2 regions of the Limosilactobacillus secundus genome follow, and region 1 is predicted to be linked to the other one. Evidence: predicted binding sites of a transcription regulator. Region 1 holds the regulator's gene; the other holds the start of a gene.

What was found. Region 1 encodes HrcA, which represses chaperone genes, less so after heat shock. Its sites were predicted from a motif close to TTAGCACTCNNNNNNNNNGAGTGCTAA; they were not measured.
Region 2: a site for HrcA is predicted at 4,690-4,716, ahead of clpP (ATP-dependent Clp endopeptidase proteolytic subunit ClpP). Genes of this name have one in related genera too.

What each region holds. Positions count from the first base shown of each region.
Region 1 covers NZ_JAJGUA010000022.1:22,844-32,167, forward strand. The annotation lists gene truB (tRNA pseudouridine(55) synthase TruB) at 1-160, shown strand, start outside; gene ribF (riboflavin biosynthesis protein RibF) at 173-1,120, shown strand; gene LMB57_RS00650 (hypothetical protein) at 1,182-1,553, opposite strand; gene hrcA (heat-inducible transcriptional repressor HrcA) at 1,673-2,725, shown strand; gene grpE (nucleotide exchange factor GrpE) at 2,738-3,310, shown strand; gene dnaK (molecular chaperone DnaK) at 3,335-5,200, shown strand; gene dnaJ (molecular chaperone DnaJ) at 5,329-6,480, shown strand; gene lepA (translation elongation factor 4) at 6,611-8,446, shown strand; gene LMB57_RS00680 (C69 family dipeptidase) at 8,835-9,324, shown strand, end outside.
Region 2 covers NZ_JAJGUA010000032.1:2,913-12,236, reverse strand. The annotation lists gene rapZ (RNase adapter RapZ) at 1-389, shown strand, start outside; gene LMB57_RS04755 (gluconeogenesis factor YvcK family protein) at 405-1,391, shown strand; gene whiA (DNA-binding protein WhiA) at 1,410-2,351, shown strand; gene LMB57_RS09790 (hypothetical protein) at 2,860-2,991, shown strand; gene LMB57_RS04745 (MFS transporter) at 3,188-4,543, shown strand; gene clpP (ATP-dependent Clp endopeptidase proteolytic subunit ClpP) at 4,737-5,330, shown strand; gene gap (type I glyceraldehyde-3-phosphate dehydrogenase) at 5,849-6,856, shown strand; gene LMB57_RS04730 (phosphoglycerate kinase) at 6,946-8,151, shown strand; gene tpiA (triose-phosphate isomerase) at 8,269-9,018, shown strand; gene eno (phosphopyruvate hydratase) at 9,109-9,324, shown strand, end outside.

The DNA.
Region 1 (9,324 bases):
ATGGAAAAAGGTTCAAAATGGAGGATGGCTTTCTCCAAGTGAACTTAATATTAGCGAGAAGGAAATTGTGTTATCATTTGATGGACAAGTAAAAGCACTGTATCATTTTGATTCGAAAAATAAAATGTATAAGCCAACTAAAATGTTTGCAGTTAATTGAGGAGTGTAGGAGTTGCAAGTTATAAAAATTCACCATCCTTTGGAAAAAAGCCTAATTCCTGCGGGGCCAATTGTACTTGCAATGGGTTTCTTTGATGGTGTTCATCGGGGGCATCAAGCAGTAATCAAACGTGCCCGTGAAATTGCCCGTGAAAAAGGATTGCCATTAGTAGTTTTGACGTATGATCATGCTCCTGGAATTGTTTATCGTCAATATAAGGGCGGCTTTAAATATTTATCAACGGTCGATAGGAAGCTTGAATTATTAAACGATCTTGATGTTGATCGGATTTATTTAATAAGTTTTACATCATCATTCGCAAGCCTTTCTCCTCAGCAGTTTGTTGATGAGTATTTGGTAGGCTTTCATGCTCAAACGGTCGTGGCAGGGTTTGATCATACTTATGGTAAAGAAGATATTGCATCAATGAAGCTACTTCCTAAATATGCAGCAGGGCGGTTTGAAGTTGTTACTGTGCCCAAATTTACTGAGGATGGAAGTCAAGAAAAGGTTGGTTCTCGAGAAATTCGAAAATTAATTGATGCTGGTAATGTGAAAGCAGCTAATCAAGCATTAGGATATCCTTATCAAACAACTGGCTTAGTAGTTCATGGCTTAGCTCGTGGACGAACACTTGGCTTTCCTACGATCAATGTTGAGCATCCGGAAGAGGAGCGACTTCCTGGGATTGGGGTCTATGCCGTCAAAGTTAAGCTCGGTAAGAAGTGGTATAATGGAATGGCAAGCGTTGGTCACAACATAACATTTGGCGATGCTAATCAATTAACGGTTGAAATTAACTTATTTGATTTTCAACAAATGGTGTATGGCGAGGAAGTAGTTGTGCGTTGGTATCAGTATCTTCGTGGCGAAGAAAAGTTCACGGGAGCGGATGCATTAGTTGCACAGATGAAACAAGATGAACAAAACGCCCGGCGTATTTTAGAAAAATATAAATAAAAGAGGTTTAGATTGATCTTTCGTGGCAATTGTGCCAACAAGATTTATCAAACCTCTTTTTTTAATGCCGACTTCCACGATGACTGGTAGTCTGGTTAATCTTATGAATATTTCGTTCAAATTTGAATCCGCCATCAGTCACTAATTTGAAATGCCGCATTTTCCCGTTAAAAGGCTGGCCGTTTAAGCGCACTGTTGTCCAGTTCCGCATAATTTCAGTCATGGAAGCAAGTGCTTTCAGTTGATTAAGATTGTTCTCCTTAGTTGCTTCGTCTTTAATATCTGACTGCAAGCGATAGATTAGGTTGTTATGGTATTCTAATAGTTCATTCGTTAGGGGCGCATTACGGTATTTATTAAATAACTTCTGAATTAATAACATTGCTTCTTGAGTATTTTGGGGTTGAATATAGCGATGTTCTTTATGTTTCATGGATAAAGCTCCTTTAAAAATTGTTTGACGTTTCTTGACTTTTAGGGTAGTAATTGGTATATTATACAGTGTGTTTAGCACTTGACCCTAATGAGTGCTAAAAGGGGAAGTGATATACGATGCTAACACAACGACAGAAAAAGATTCTGCAAGCGATTGTACGTCAATACACATCAACTGGTCAACCGGTTGGATCAAAACATTTAGCAGAAAAGTTGCCTTTTAAGGTCAGTTCAGCAACTGTCCGTAATGAGATGGCGGTTTTAGAGGACAATGATTTGATCTTAAAAGAGCACTCTTCATCAGGCCGGGTTCCATCGAAACGAGGTTATCGTTATTATGTCGATAACTTGCTTGATCCACAAGCAGTTACTGATAATGATCTGGTAGTGATTCAAAACTCACTTGGAACTGGTTTTCAAAAGATTGACGAAATTATTTCGCATTCAGCAGATATCTTATCAAACTTAACTTCATATACTGCTTTTACATTAAAGCCTGAGCAAGAAAGTGTTCGTTTGAGTGGCTTTCGAGTTGTACCGCTGGGGAATCATAAGGTTATTGCGATCTTAGTTACCGACAGCGGTGAGGTTGAAAATCAGTCATTCACTTTGCCGCCGGACATTGACACAGATGCAATGCAGGCAGTAATTAGAATGATTAATGATCAATTAGTTGGTTTGCCGCTATCAGAAGTGGTAAAACGACTAAAAGATGATATCCCACTTCAGGTTCTGCATTATATGCATAGTCCCGATGGCTTCCTTGATATTTTTGATAATGTCTTATCTCAAGCAGCACGTGAGCGTTTTTTCGTTGGTGGTCGACTGAACTTACTGGATTTTGCAAGTACTCATGATCCCCACGCAATCCAATCACTGTATGGCTTGTTAGATAAGAATGACAATTTATCGAATATCTTGGATTCGACGCTTACCTCAGATAATGGAGTTAATGTTAAAATCGGTCAGGAAATCTCTAAGAATAAGCTTCTTGATGATTATAGCTTGATTACTGCAAGTTATAATGTTGAACAATATGGACGAGGAATTATTGCAGTTCTTGGTCCAACAAGGATGCCTTATTCACGGACAATTGGAATTGTAAATGCCTTTCGCCAAGAATTAGCAAAACGGCTATTAGATTTCTACCGTCACTATTATGATTCATAGGAGGCGAGTTAATTGGCCAAGGAAAAACAAGAAGATCAACAAAAACAAACTGCGCCTGAAAATGAAAAGGCACCTAAAAAAGATATAAAAAAAGAGGCTTCAGATAAGAAGGATGATCAAACTTCCAAATTAAAGGAAGAGATCGCTGACTTAAAGAAGCAGCTCGCTGATAAAGATGACAAATATTTACGAGCAGAAGCAGAAATTCAAAATATGACTAATCGTTTTAATAAAGAACGGGCTCAAATCCTTAAATATGATGGTCAGGATTTAGCAAAGTCAATTTTACCAGTGCTTGATAACCTTAAACGAGCATTAGCAATTGAAGTTGTAGACGATAATGGTAAACAACTTAAAAAGGGTATTCAAATGGTTCATGATCACCTTGTCAAGGCATTAAATGACCATGGCATCACTGAAATCAAAGCTGATGGTGAAACATTTGATCCTACTCTTCACCAAGCAGTTCAAACTGTTCCGGTCGAAGAAGGTCAGAAGCCTGAAACTGTTGTTAATGTTCTTCAAGCAGGATATCAACTCAAAGACCGGGTATTACGCCCAGCAATGGTTGTTGTAGCTCAATAAATTTGTGAGAGAAGGAAATAAATTATGGCAAGTAATAAGATTATTGGTATTGATTTAGGTACTACTAACTCTGCGGTTGCTGTTATGGAAGGTAATGAACCTAAGATTATCACCAACCCAGAAGGAAGTCGGACAACACCATCTGTTGTTTCATTTAAGAATGGTGAAACTCAAGTTGGGGAAGTAGCAAAGCGTCAGGCAATTACTAATCCTAACACTATTTCATCAATCAAGAGTCACATGGGTGAAGCAGGATACACTGTTGAAGTTGATGGTAAGAAATATACTCCACAAGAAATTTCAGCAATGATTTTGCAATACCTTAAGAAATATGCTGAAGATTACATTGGTGATACTGTTACTCAAGCAGTTATTACTGTTCCTGCATACTTCAATGATGCTCAACGTCAAGCTACTAAGGATGCCGGTAAAATTGCGGGCCTTGATGTTAAGCGGATTATTAACGAACCTACTGCTTCATCATTAGCATACGGTCTTGATAAGAAGGACAAAGATGAAAAGATCCTTGTTTATGATCTTGGTGGTGGTACATTCGATGTTTCCATCCTTGAATTAGGTGACGGTGTCTTCCAAGTTCTCTCTACTAATGGTGATACTCATTTAGGTGGGGATGACTTTGACCAAAAGATTATGGATTGGTTAATCGATGGCTTTAAGGAAGAACACGGTGTTGATCTTTCTCAAGACAAGATGGCTCTTCAACGTTTGAAGGATGCTGCTGAAAAGGCTAAGAAAGACTTGTCAGGTGTTCAAGAAGCGCAAATCAGCTTACCATTTATTTCAGCTGGTGAAAACGGCCCATTGCACTTGGAAAAGACATTAAGTCGGGCACAATTTAACCAATTAACTAATGACTTAGTTGAACGGACAAAGCAACCAGTATTGAATGCTTTGAAAGATGCGGATCTTACCTTTGACGACATTGATGAAGTTATCTTAAATGGTGGATCTACTCGTATTCCTGCCGTTCAAGAAATGGTTAAGGAATTAACTGGTAAAGAACCTAACCACTCAATTAATCCTGACGAAGCCGTTGCTCTTGGTGCAGCTATTCAAGGTGGGGTTCTTACTGGTGATGTTAAGGATGTTGTATTACTTGATGTTACTCCACTTTCACTTGGTATTGAAACCATGGGTGGTGTCTTCACTAAGTTGATTGATCGTAACACAACTATTCCTACTTCAAAGAGTCAAATCTTCTCAACTGCTGCTGATAACCAACCAGCTGTTGACATTCACGTTCTTCAAGGTGAACGTCCAATGGCAGCAGACAATAAGACTTTGGGTAACTTCCAACTAACTGATATTCCTGCTGCTCCTCGTGGTGTTCCTCAAATCAAAGTTACATTTGATATCGATAAGAACGGTATTGTTAATGTTTCTGCTGAAGATCAAGGAACTCACAAGAAGCAAAACATCACTATCAAGTCTAACTCAGGCTTAAGTGATGAAGAAATTGAACGGATGAAGAAGGATGCTGAAGAGCATGCTGAAGCCGACAAGAAGAAGAAGGAAGAAGTTGACTTAAAGAATGAAGTTGACCAAGAACTCTTCCAAGTTGATAAGACTTTGAAGGAAGTTAAGGGTAAAGTTCCTGAAGATGATATCAAGAAGGCTGAAAGTGCTCGTGACGAATTAAAGAAGGCTAAAGAAAGCGGCAACCTTGATGAAATGAAAGCTAAGAAGGATGCTTTGAACAAAGTTATTCAAGACCTTAGCGTAAAGCTTTACCAACAAGCACAAGGTGCACAAGGTGGCGCTGCTAATGGTCAACCTGGTGATAACCAACAAAATGGTAATGACAACGGTAATGATGACAATACTGTTGATGGTGATTTTAAGGACGTTACACCAGACGACAAGAAATAGCCTGCGGTAAACAGTCTTAAAATGTTAGTGTAAAAGCCAAAGGCCAGAAAAAAGGACTTTGGCTTTTACTTTCGTTTGCTGGCTGTGGTATAACTAAACAAGCAATAAAGTAATGAGGTATTTATTATATGGCAGAACAAGATTATTATGACATTTTAGGTGTCTCTAAGGATGCATCCGAAAAAGACATCAAGCGTGCATATCGTCGGCTTGCGGCAAAATACCACCCAGATGTTAACCACGAGCCTGGTGCAGAAGAAAAGTTTAAGAAGATTAATGAAGCATATGAGACATTAAGTGATAGTCAAAAACGTGCTCAATATGATCAATTTGGTTCAGCTGGCCCACAAGGTGCTGGCGGTCAAGGCTTTGGCGGCTTTGGTGGTGGTCAAGCTTATTCTAACTTTGGTGGCGGCTTTGACGACATCTTTAGTCAATTCTTTGGCGGCGGTGGTCGTACTCATCGGGACCCAACAGCCCCGCGTCAAGGGCGTGATTTACAATATGCAATGACTCTTGATTTTATGGATGCGGTTTTTGGGAAAACAACTACTATCAAGTATGACCGTGATGCAGAATGTAAGACTTGTCATGGAACCGGAGCTAAGTCTGGTAAATCGCCAATAACTTGTCCACGGTGTCATGGTGCCGGAGTGATTACGAGCGTTCGTCAAACACCACTAGGCAATATGCAAACTCAAACCACTTGTCCAGAATGTAATGGAACTGGAAGGATTATTAAGCCAGAAGATCGTTGTGATACTTGCCATGGTGCAGGACATGTCCACGAACGTCATGAGCTAGAAGTGAAGGTGCCTGCCGGTGTTGATGATGGTCAACAAATGCGGCTCCAACATCAAGGGGATGCTGGTGAGAACGGTGGCCCAGCCGGAGATTTGTATATTGTCTTCCGAGTAACACCAAGTCGAGAATTCCGGCGTGATGGTTCAACAATTTACGTTGATCGTGATATTTCGTTTGCTCAAGCAGCCTTGGGAGACGAAGTAAAAGTTAAAACGGTTCATGGTGATGTCAACCTTAAAATTCCTGCTGGAACACAATCAGAAACTAATTTCCGCTTGCGTGGCAAGGGTGTTCCACACCTTAACGGTAATGGTAACGGGGATGAACATGTTACTGTCCACGTTAAAACACCTAAGAGCCTTAACAAACGTCAACGTGAAGCAATGTTAGCATTCGCGGCTGCTAGCGGTGAAGATGTTAAGGGTGTGAAAAAGACAGTTCTTGATAAGTTACGTGATGCTTTTGAGGATAAATAAATAGTTTTTATGAAGCAGGAAAAACTTAATATTTTTCCTGCTTTTTGTATATCTAGCAGAAGTTTTCCCATTCTAAACGATGATTTGGTATACTAGATAAAGAATATTCGTTGAAAGTGAGTCTTTTTAAATGAACCTAGAAGAAATGAAAGAGCGGCAAAAACACATTCGGAATTTCTCGATTGTTGCCCACATTGACCATGGAAAATCAACGCTTGCTGATCGTATTTTAGAGATGACTGATTCAATCAGCAAACGTGAAATGAAAAACCAGATTCTTGATGATATGCCTCTAGAACGAGAACGGGGCATTACAATCAAATTAAATGCCGTCGCTCTGACATATCATGCTAAAGACGGTGAAGACTACATTTTCCATTTAATCGATACACCAGGCCACGTCGATTTTTCTTATGAAGTCTCACGGTCTCTTGCTGCCTGTGAAGGTGCCGTCTTAGTAGTCGATGCAACGCAAGGAGTAGAAGCACAGACCCTTGCTAACGTCTTTTTAGCGCTTGACAATGACCTTGAAATTTTACCTGTTATCAATAAGATCGATTTACCCTCTGCTGATCCTGAGGGTACTAAGAAACAGATTGAAGACGAGATTGGTTTAGATACTGATGAGGCAGTTGATATTAGTGCTAAAACTGGAATGGGCGTTGATGAAGTCCTGGAAAAAATCGTTAAAGACGTCCCAGCACCAACAGGAGATTTAACCGCGCCGTTAAAAGCCCTTATCTTTGATTCAAAGTATGATGATTATCGGGGCGTTGTCCTTAGTGTCCGGGTTGTTGAAGGGACTGTTAAAAAAGGTGACCGAATTAAATTAATGAACGGTGGTACCGAATATGAGGTAGCAGAAGTAGGGATTAACTCTCCTAAACCATTGGCACGTGATGTGTTGATGGCTGGGGATGTAGGTTACATCACCGCGGCAATTAAAGACATTAAAGATACTCGGGTCGGTGATACGGTTACAAGTGCAGATAATCCTACAGATAAGCCGTTAGAAGGATATCGGCAAATGACGCCAATGGTATATGCTGGACTCTATCCAACTGATAATGCTAAATTTAATGATTTACGTGATGCGTTGGAAAAGCTTCAACTTAATGATGCGGCATTAACTTTTGAACCGGAATCATCGCAAGCATTGGGATTTGGATTCCGTTGTGGTTTCTTAGGATTACTTCACATGGACGTTATTCAAGAACGACTTGAACGTGAATTTAATCTTGATTTAATCACGACTGCGCCATCTGTTACTTACCATGTTGAATTAGCGGATGGGACAACAAAGGAAGTGGAAAATCCGGCTGAAATGCCAGACGCTTCTTCCATTAAAGCGATTAAGGAACCATATGTCCGCGCTTCAATCATGGTTCCCAATGATTATGTTGGCCCAGTAATGGAACTTTGCCAACGGAAACGGGGAGACTTTGATACAATGGAATATCTAAGCGATACCCGGGTAAACGTTATTTATCATATTCCGTTGTCAGAAATTATTTTTGACTTCTTTGACAAGTTAAAGAGTTCTACACGGGGATACGCTTCCTTAGATTATGAAATTGATGGCTACCGGCCAAGTAATTTGGTTAAGATTGACATCTTGCTTAATGGCGATAAGGTGGATGCATTAAGCTTTATTGCTCACCGTGACTTTGCGGCAGAACGTGGTCGGGAAATTACTGCTAAATTAAAGAAGATCATTCCACGGCAAAACTTTGAAATTCCAATTCAAGCTGCAATCGGCTCAAAGATTATTGCACGAACTAATATTAAAGCCTACCGGAAAGATGTTACTGCCCGTATTCATACTGGGGATCCAGACCGGCGTGCTAAATTATTAGATAAGCAGAAACGTGGGAAGAAACGGATGAAGGCTGTCGGAAAAGTTGATATTCCTCAGGCCGCCTTTATGGCCGTTTTGAAGACCGATGAGCAATTGGACGAGAAGTAAACGTTGATGTAAAGGCGGTTGTTGTCTTTGCATCTGCCTCTAATAACATAGTTGCGTGGGTATGACGCAAACTATGAAAATTAAATGGGCTCTATAATATCTGATGTTGATATAGAAATATCACTTTCTATACCAATATCAGATTTTTGTTTTTAAACTAAAAAGAGGCTCGCCTTCTGATACAATGAAATCGCCAAAACATATAGAAAGGAAGGTAATCTCCATAAATAGTAATACAAGGACTCTCCTCAATTTAACAGACCCTCATTCAAATCTTTTCATCATTGATTAAACATGGTGGGCTTTTATACTCGCTTAATACTGCAGCCCTCATAAAATTAGCGTATCATAGATAATGTAATCGCTATTATTTGAGGAGGAAATAAATATGCAAAATAAAGATGCTTGTACATCAATCATGGTCGGTAAGAAGGCTTCTCTCGATGGTGCTAATTATATTGCCCGTAATGAAGATCGCGTAAAGGCAATTGAACCCAAGCGATTTTTAGTAAAACCGGCAGTAAAGGGACGCCACGAAACCTACGTATCACCTTACAATAAAGTAACTGTAGCCTTGCCGGAAGAGGGAATGCGTTATACTTCTACGCCTACCCTTGATCAAACAGCAGGACCTAATGAAGAAGATGGAATTAATGAAGCAAATGTGGCAGCTTCCTTTACTGAGAGTGTTTATGCAAATGATCGGGTGTTAGCATATGATCCATACGTAAAAAATGGCCTGGCAGAAGACTCACTTTGTACTTTAGTATTACCGTATATTCATTCTGCCCGTGAAGGAGTTGAATATACGGGAAAATTAATTGCTGAATTGGGGGCTGCTGAGGGAAACGGGATGCAATTTGCAGATGCCGATGAGA
Region 2 (9,324 bases), on a different contig from region 1:
GTGAAGGCAATGACTTTTATGTTGAAGTAATGTCATTTGGTTTTAAATATGGGTTGCCACTTGATGCGGATATCGTAATGGATGTTCGTTTTCTCCCTAATCCATTCTATATTCCGGAATTAAAGCACTTAACAGGAAATGATCTAGCTGTTCAAAATTATGTTATGCAGAGTTCGCTGGCTAAGGAATTTTACCAGCATTTACGGTCTCTCTTAGAGATTACTCTTCCAGGTTACATTAAGGAGGGAAAGAGCAGTTTGACAATTGCAATTGGGTGTACAGGTGGTCAACATCGGTCAGTAACTATTGCTAATAAATTATCTGCTGATTTAAAAGAAAAGAGATATAAAGTAAATACTTACCATCGCGATATTGAGAAGGCAAAATAAAGAGGAGTTTTAATTATGTTGCATAAACCAAAGATTGTAGTGATTGGTGGTGGGACTGGTCTACCAGTTGTCCTTCGCGGGTTGCGAGATCAAAACGTTGATGTTACGGCAGTCGTAACAGTAGCTGATGATGGTGGTTCTTCAGGAATTTTACGAAATTATATTAATGTGGTTCCACCTGGTGATATTAGAAATGTTTTAGTGGCGTTATCAGAATTACCGGATCTTGACCTTGACATTTTTCAATATCGTTTTAAGAGTAGTGATCAGTTCTTTGCCGGTCATGCGATTGGTAATTTGATTATCTCTGCTTTATCTGAAATGAAGGGTGGTATTTTTGCCGCTGTTCAAGAGTTATCAGAAATGATGAAGATTAATGGAAATATTTATCCTGTTGCCAATGAGCCGTTGACTTTAAATGCTGAATTTACAGACGGTACAAAGTTAAGTGGCGAATCGGAAATTACGGCCGCCCATAAACAAATTAAACGGGTCTGGGTAACACCTTCTAAAGATAATGATGGGCATCCTGCTCGTCCTGTGTCAGAGGTTATAACAGCAATAAAAAATGCAGATCAAATCGTTCTTGGTCCTGGAAGCTTATTTACTAGCATCCTGCCAAACTTGATGATTTCTGAAGTAGGGCAAGCCGTTCGCGAAAGTAAGGCTGAAGTTGTCTATATTTGCAATATTATGACGCAAAAAGGTGAAACGGATAACTTTACAGATGCTGATCATGTTCGGGTATTAAACCATCACCTTGGGAAGAATTTTATTAATACAGTTTTAGTCAATATTCAACCTGTTCCAGAAAATTACCTTGATTTTCAAGAATGGAATGAAATTTCTCAACCGGTTAAGCATGATTTCCAAGGACTACGAGCACAGAATTGTCGCGTAATTAGTTCAAATTTTCTGCGGCTAAAAGACAACGGTGCCTTCCATGATCGCGATAAAGTTGTAGCAGAATTAATGAATCGACTTCACCAAGTTCACGAGTAGTTAGGAGACTGATGCTAAATGTCATATGCAAGCGAAGTAAAGAAGGAATTAACGGGAATTACTGTTCATCGGGATAATGCAAAGGCGGAATTGATGGCCCTTATTCGGATGAATGGGTCGATTGGCATTGCTGACCACCAGTTAGTTTTGAATGTTCAGACTGAAAACCCGGCAATTGCGCGACGAATCTATTCACTTTTAAAACAATTTTACGGGGTGGAAAGTGAAATCGTGGTTCGTCGTAAAATGAAATTAAAAAAGAATAACCAATATATAGTTCGCTTACGCTATCATGCACAACATGTCTTAGATGATCTTGGCATTTTACAAAATTATCAAATTAAAGAACAAGTACCCGTAGAATTGCTCAAGGATGAATGGATGGTCCGTTCATATCTAAGAGGTGCATTTTTAGCGGGGGGATCAGTAAATAATCCTGAAACTTCCCGTTACCACTTGGAGATATACTCTCTTTATGAGGAACATAATGAGATTATTGCTCAGATGATGAACAAGTTTGGCCTAAATGCCCAAACAACCGCTCGCCGTAGTGGCTTTATCGTTTACTTGAAAGAAGCCGAAAAAATTGCTGATTTTATGTCATTAATTGGTGCAACTAACTCAATGCTTCAGTTTGAGAATGTTCGAATTGTACGAGATATGCGGAATTCAGTTAACCGATTAGTAAATTGTGAAAATGCTAACCTGAATAAGATTGCGAATGCGTCAACGCGACAAATCGAAAATATTGAATTTATTGATTCACGAGTAGGTCTTAGCAGCTTACCTGATAAGTTGCGGGAAATTGCAGAAACGCGGTTAGCCCATCAAGAAGTTAGTCTAAAAGAATTAGGGGAATTGGTTCCTGGTGGTCCGATTTCCAAGTCGGGTGTTAACCATCGTTTACGTAAATTGAATGCTTATGCTGATGAATTGCGTACATCGCAGGTTAAACAATAAAAACCTTTGAGGATAAGAAAAAAATAAGCTTTTTTCTTATCCTCAAAGGTTTTATTTTATCTTCTTTAAGTGAAATTTATTTTTTATTTATACTTTCGCTAATTAGCGCTAATTCGGCTGTTGCACATTCTTGATCTAATTTATTCCAGTTGGTGGTAACGTTAAAAACGTTTAATTTATTTACTGACATTATAATATCCTCCTTGACCTTACACCTTTGTTCTCTTTCATCTACATCTTATATCATACTATGATTGGTCTAAAAGTCAACTGTTATAATAACGGTATTTATGTGGCGCTTTGTGGAATTGGTATAGTTCAATTGCTGAAACCATTAATGGAATAGCAAAGATAATCGTTTATCAAATTTAGATAAATTATTAATTTTTAGAAATGGTATTCACGAGATAGTTGTTTTGGATTAAGGGAGACTTGCTTTTTAAAACAATGACCGGTATAATTGGAACGTTAATTAATTTACGTTTAATATCAAAGGAGGCAAAGTAACATGCGTAAAGCACACCCATACGGCGTACAAGGCCGTCGCCCAATCGCTTCAAAGTATAAGCGAGCATTAAAAGAAAAGAAGATCGAAGCTATTCGTAAGTGGGCTAAAGAAAAGCCAGCTGAAGAAAAGTAATTTATTTTATAAAAGCTATGCAATCCAGTGCATAGCTTTTATTTTTTAATAAAAAGAAAAAACTAAAGCATTAATTAATAAGATGACTCTTTTAAAAATAACGTTTTAATATTTTTGTACACTAATACTGTATTTTGTATGTTAAAATATAGGTAAGCGCTTACAGAAAAGTGTCGTTTATAAAAGAGGTGATAGTATGTTTGAATTTTTAAAACCAGCTCCAGCGGCGAAGCAAAAGGTTCCTGCTGATAAGGTTGAAAGTTCGTATCGTTGGCATCAGTTAGGAGTATTACTTGCGATTTGTATCGGTTATATTGGCTATTATATTATTCGTTTAATTTTCACAACCGAACAAAATGAAATTATGAAGCAGTATGGTTTTACCACGGCTGATATCGGAATGGTGCTTTCGTGTTTTGGGATTGGTTATGGGATTTCAAAACTATTTATGGGAGCATTAAGTGATAAAAGTAATACTAATCGTTATTTAGCAACCGGATTAATTATTTCTGCACTGCTTAATTTCGGTTTAGGATCTACCCGTAGCCTTTATATGATGATGTTTCTAATGTTAATTATGTCAATTGCTCAAGGGATGGGGGCAGCGGCATGCCAGCGTTCTGTTCAATTATGGTGGGGAAAGAAACACCGGGGAGCGATTTATTCGATTTGGTCTTCTGCACATAACGCTGGAGCCTTTGCTTGTGTTGCTGTTGTACAATTAGCAACATTCATGTTTTCAGGTTCCATTTCTGCTGTCTTTTATACATCTTCAGTGGTTTCACTGATTATTGCGGCCTTTGTATTATTAGTTGGTGCTGATCGGCCGGTTAGTGTTGGGTTGCCAAGTATTTCTGAATATACCGGAGATGAAGTTGTTTTAGAAAACGGAACTGAGTCTGATTCGGAAGAGACGAGTCTGACTTTACCACAAATTTTTGTTAAATATATTTTGACAAATAAAGTTGTGTGGGCCATTACCCTAACATCAATGTCCCTGTATTTGGTTCGATATGGGATAATGAGCTGGATTCCAAGCTATCTTGTAGAATCAAAAGGCTTTACGACTAACTTTGCAAAATGGTTAGTGGGTATTTTTGAACTTGCGGCGGTTCCGGGAGTAATTATTATGGGAGCAATTTCCGATGCATTAAAGGGACGTCGAGCTATTGTTTGTATTTTATGTGTAATTGGTTTATTTATTTGTTTGACAACGTATTTCTTTAGTACCAATCACGTTTTGATCGTAAGTGTTCTTTTTGTTATGGGAACTTTAATTTATGCTCCATTAACATTGGTTGGATTAATGGTTAACGAAGCAGTTCCTAAATTTGCAGTAGGTTCATCAACTGGATTTATGGGCTTTTTCCAATATATTTTTGGTGAAACGTTAGCAACTGCTTTAATTGGTATTTTGGTAGCCAAATATGGCTGGCTTGCAAGTAATATGGTTTTATACACTGCTTCAGCGCTAGCATTTCTATTATTGGTTTATATTTTTATTGCTGAACGTCGTGCTGAAAAGATAGCCGCTTCTGACAAAAAAGATTAAATTTTCGCTAAAACAAGGCTTTGAAGAATTTTTAGCCTTGTTTTTTGATTTAATTATAATAGTCAAGAATGTTTTACAAAAAAATATTAAATAATAGTTAAAACATTTGACCTTTTTTGACCAATCGAGTATAGTATTATTATCCGTTGGCATGCAAGACTAACGAGTGCTAATTTATTAAGGAGGCCATATTATGAATTTAGTACCTACTGTCATTGAGCAATCATCCCGTGGTGAACGTGCTTATGACATCTACTCACGGCTTCTGAAGGACCGTATTATTATGCTCTCTGGTCCAATTGAAGACGAAATGGCAAATTCAATTGTTGCGCAACTTTTATTCCTTGATGCGCAAGATTCAACTAAAGATATTTACTTATACATTAATTCACCTGGTGGTGTTGTTACCTCAGGAATGGCAATTTATGACACGATGAACTTTATTAAGGCTGATGTTCAAACTATTGTAATCGGGATGGCTGCTTCTATGGCCAGTGTATTAGTATCATCTGGTGCTAAGGGTAAGCGTTTTGGATTACCACACTCACAAGTTTTGATTCATCAACCATCTGGTGGAGCTCAAGGTCAACAGACTGAAATCGAAATTGCTGCTACTGAAATTTTGAAAACACGGAAGATGCTTAACGGGATCCTTGCTAAGAATTCTGGTCAACCTATCGAGAAGATCCAGGCTGATACTGAACGTGATCATTACTTGACAGCACAAGAAGCAGTAGATTACGGCTTACTTGATGGTGTAATGGAAAATAATTCAAAATTAAAGTAAAGGGATAAATAAAAAGATCTCCAATTATTCGATTAATTTCGAATGACGGAGATCTTTTTTTTGAATTATCAAAAAGGCAAGTGAAAATTAACAGCCTTGTAGCGACGCGAAAATAGTTCCATAATATCTTAAAAATAAAAAAGACTGTTGAAAAATTTTTTCAACAGTCTCATAAAAATGCGCCCCCCGAGAGTCGAACTCGGATCTCGAGAACCGGAATCTCACGTGCGATCCATTACACTAAGGGCGCGTCAACAGATATTATATTATCTTAAGTTAAAATGAATTGCAAGCATTATTTGAAAAAATTAATCAAAATAACGCTTACATCAGAAAAATGTTGTGATTGAATAGACAATTTTTTTGAAGATGGTATCATAAGTATCGTAGAAGTTGTATTGTTGCTTAGACCTTCCCACTGCGTCACTTACAATGGTTGAGAGTTGCGATGCTGATGTAATGTGATAAACTAAGCAAGTACACTAATTATGTTTTTTCCTAAAGGAGGAATTTGCAGTATGACTGTAAAAATTGGTATTAACGGTTTTGGCCGTATTGGTCGTTTAGCATTTCGTCGGATTCACGAACTTAACACAAATGATATTGAAGTTGTTGCAATCAACGATTTGACTACTCCTTCTATGTTGGCTTACTTACTTAAGTATGACTCAACTCATGGTAAGTTCCCAGGTGAAGTTACATCTACTGATACTGGTATTGTTGTTGATGGTAAGGAATACCCTGTATACGCTGAACGCGATGCTCGTAACATTCCTTGGGTAAAGAACGATGGTGTTGACTTTGTTCTTGAATGTACTGGTTTCTACACCTCTGCTGAAAAGTCACAAGCACACATTGACGCTGGTGCAAAGCGTGTATTGATTTCAGCACCTGCTGGTAACATCCCAACTGTTGTTCCTGGTGTTAACCTTGATACTTTGACTAAGGATGACATTATCGTATCAGCTGGTTCATGTACTACTAGTTGCTTGGCACCAATGGCTAAGGTCTTAAATGACGAATTTGGTGTTAAGGTTGGTACTATGACTACTATCCACGCATTTACTTCTACTCAAGCTATTCTTGATGGCCCTCGTGGTAAGAAGATGCGTAACAACCGTACTGCAAGTGTAAACACTATTCCTCACTCAAGTGGTGCTGCTAAGGCTATTGGTTTAGTTATTCCTGAATTAAACGGTAAGCTTTCAGGTCACGCACAACGTGTTGGTGTTGTTGATGGTTCATTAACTGAACTTGTTTCAATCTTAGACAAGAAGGTTACTGTTGACCAAATCAACGATGCTATGAAGAAGGCTACTAACCCAGCATTCGGTTACACTGAAGATGAAATTGTTTCAACTGATATTATCGGTTCAACATACGGTTCAGTATTCGATCCTTCCCAAACTGAAATTATGGAAGGTGACGATGGTTCACAATTAGTTAAGACTGTTGCTTGGTACGACAACGAATACGGTTTCACTAGCAACATGATCCGGACTTTGCTTCATTTTGCTACTCTTTAATTTGAAGTAAAATTAAACTAATTTGATTAAGGTGGGAGGAGGACTACTCCGCCCGCTTTTTTTATCAAAAGAAGAGGAGACATAATACAATGGCTAAATTAACTGTTGAAGACCTTCCTTTAGAAGGCAAGAAAGTATTAATGCGTGTTGACTTTAATGTTCCAATTAAAGATGGCGTTGTTGGTGACGACAACCGAATTGTTGCTGCCTTACCAACAATTAAATATGTTATTGACCACGGTGGTCGAGCAATCTTATTCTCACACCTTGGCCGGATTAAAAAAGAAGAAGATAAGCCTGGACTTTCACTTCGTCCAGTTGCAGAACGTCTTTCTAACCTACTAAACAAGCCAGTAACATTTGTTCCAGTTACTGAAGGTAAGCAATTAGAAGATGCTATCGATAACATGAAGAATGGGGATGTTTTGCTTGTTCAAAACACCCGTTATGAAGATGTTAAGGATGGCGAATATGTAAAGCGTGAATCTGGTAATGATCCTGAATTAGGTAAGTACTGGGCCTCTCTTGGTGATGTATTTGTAAATGATGCCTTTGGTACAGCTCACCGTAAGCACGCTTCTAATGTTGGTATTGCTACTAATATGCCAGGCAAGGCAGCAGCTGGTTACTTGATGGAAAAGGAAATCAAGTTCTTAGGTGATGCTGTAGATAATCCTGAACGTCCATTTGTTGCCATTCTTGGTGGTGCAAAGGTTTCTGATAAGATTGGTGTTATTGATAATCTTCTTGACAAAGCAGACAAGATTATTATCGGTGGTGGAATGGCTTATACATTCTACGCTGCTAAGGGAATCAAAGTTGGTAACTCACTTGTTGAAAAAGACAAGATTGACGTTGCTAAGCAAATCTTAGATAAAGCTGGCGACAAGCTTGTATTGCCAATTGATAATGTAGTAGCTGATAAGTTCAACAATGATGCTGATACAAAAGTTGTTGAAGGTGATATTGACGACGGTTGGATGGCCCTTGATATTGGTCCTAAGTCTGTTGAAGAGTTCAAGAACGTATTAAAAGATGCCAAGACTGTTGTTTGGAATGGACCAATGGGTGTATTTGAAATGCCAAACTTTGCTAAGGGAACGCTTGAAATTGGTAAATTCCTTGGTACATTAACGGATGCTACAACAATCGTTGGGGGCGGAGACTCAACTGCTGCTGTTAAGGAATTGGGGGTTGCTGACAAGCTTACTCACATTTCAACTGGTGGTGGTGCATCATTAACTTACCTTGAAGGTAACGAATTACCTGGAATTGCCGCAATTTCTGACAAATAATTAATGTTTAACTACTATTTATAAATCTTATATAAGAGGCTGAGAAAACTTTTGCTTTTCTCAGCCTCTTACCGTATCTTGGTATTAACAATAAAATAGTAGATGGGAGGGTCAACAATGAGAGTACCGATTATTGCTGGCAATTGGAAAATGCATAAAGATGTTCAAGAAGCTGTCTCTTTTATCGAAGCAGTAAAAAATCAGCTTCCGCCTGCCGACCAACTTGAAACAGCAATTGCTGCTCCTACTCTTTGTTTAGTACCAATGGTTAAAGCAGCTAAAGAATCCCCGTTAAAAATAATGGCAGAAAACTGCTACTATAAGAATGAGGGAGCCTATACTGGTGAAACAAGTCCATATGCTTTATACCAAGCAGGAATCCATCATGTAATTTTAGGCCATTCTGAACGTCGAACTTACTTTAATGAAACTGATGAATTAATTAATAGAAAAGTAAAGGCGGCATTAATAAACGGGTTATGTCCGATTGTTTGCTGTGATGATACCATGCGTCGACGAGTTGCTGGAAAGAAAGTTCATTGGGTGGTGAGCCGCATTCTCGCAGATCTTCATGGATTGACCAATAATGAAATTTGTCATGTTACGGTTGCTTATGAACCTAGTTGGGCGATTGGGACAGGCGAGAGTGCTGATCCAGATCAGGCAGCAGAGGGTTGTTACTTAATTAGGCAGACAATTAGTGATATGTATGGAGATAAAGTTGCAAATAATGTTCGAATTTTGTATGGAGGCAGTGTAACAACTTCTAATATCAATGCATTAATGGCAAAAAATGATATTGATGGTGTTTTAGTTGGAACAGCGAGCTTAAATCCAGAAACATTTTTACAATTAGTTCACCATTAGTCTGTTAAATGCTTGTTTTTAATTGTGTAAAATAATACAATGTTAAGTGGAATTGCTTTCCAAATAAATGACAGAGGAGAGATTCATCAAATGTCACTCATTACAGATATTTATGCACGTGAAGTCCTTGATTCACGTGGTAACCCAACAGTTGAAGCAGAAGTTTACACAGAAGCCGGTGGTGTAGGTCGCGGTATCGTTCCTTCAGGTGCTTCAACTGGTGAACACGAAGCTGTTGAATTACGTGACGGCGACAAGAACCGTTTTGGCGGCAAGGGTGTTTTAAAGGCTGTTTCAAACGTAAAC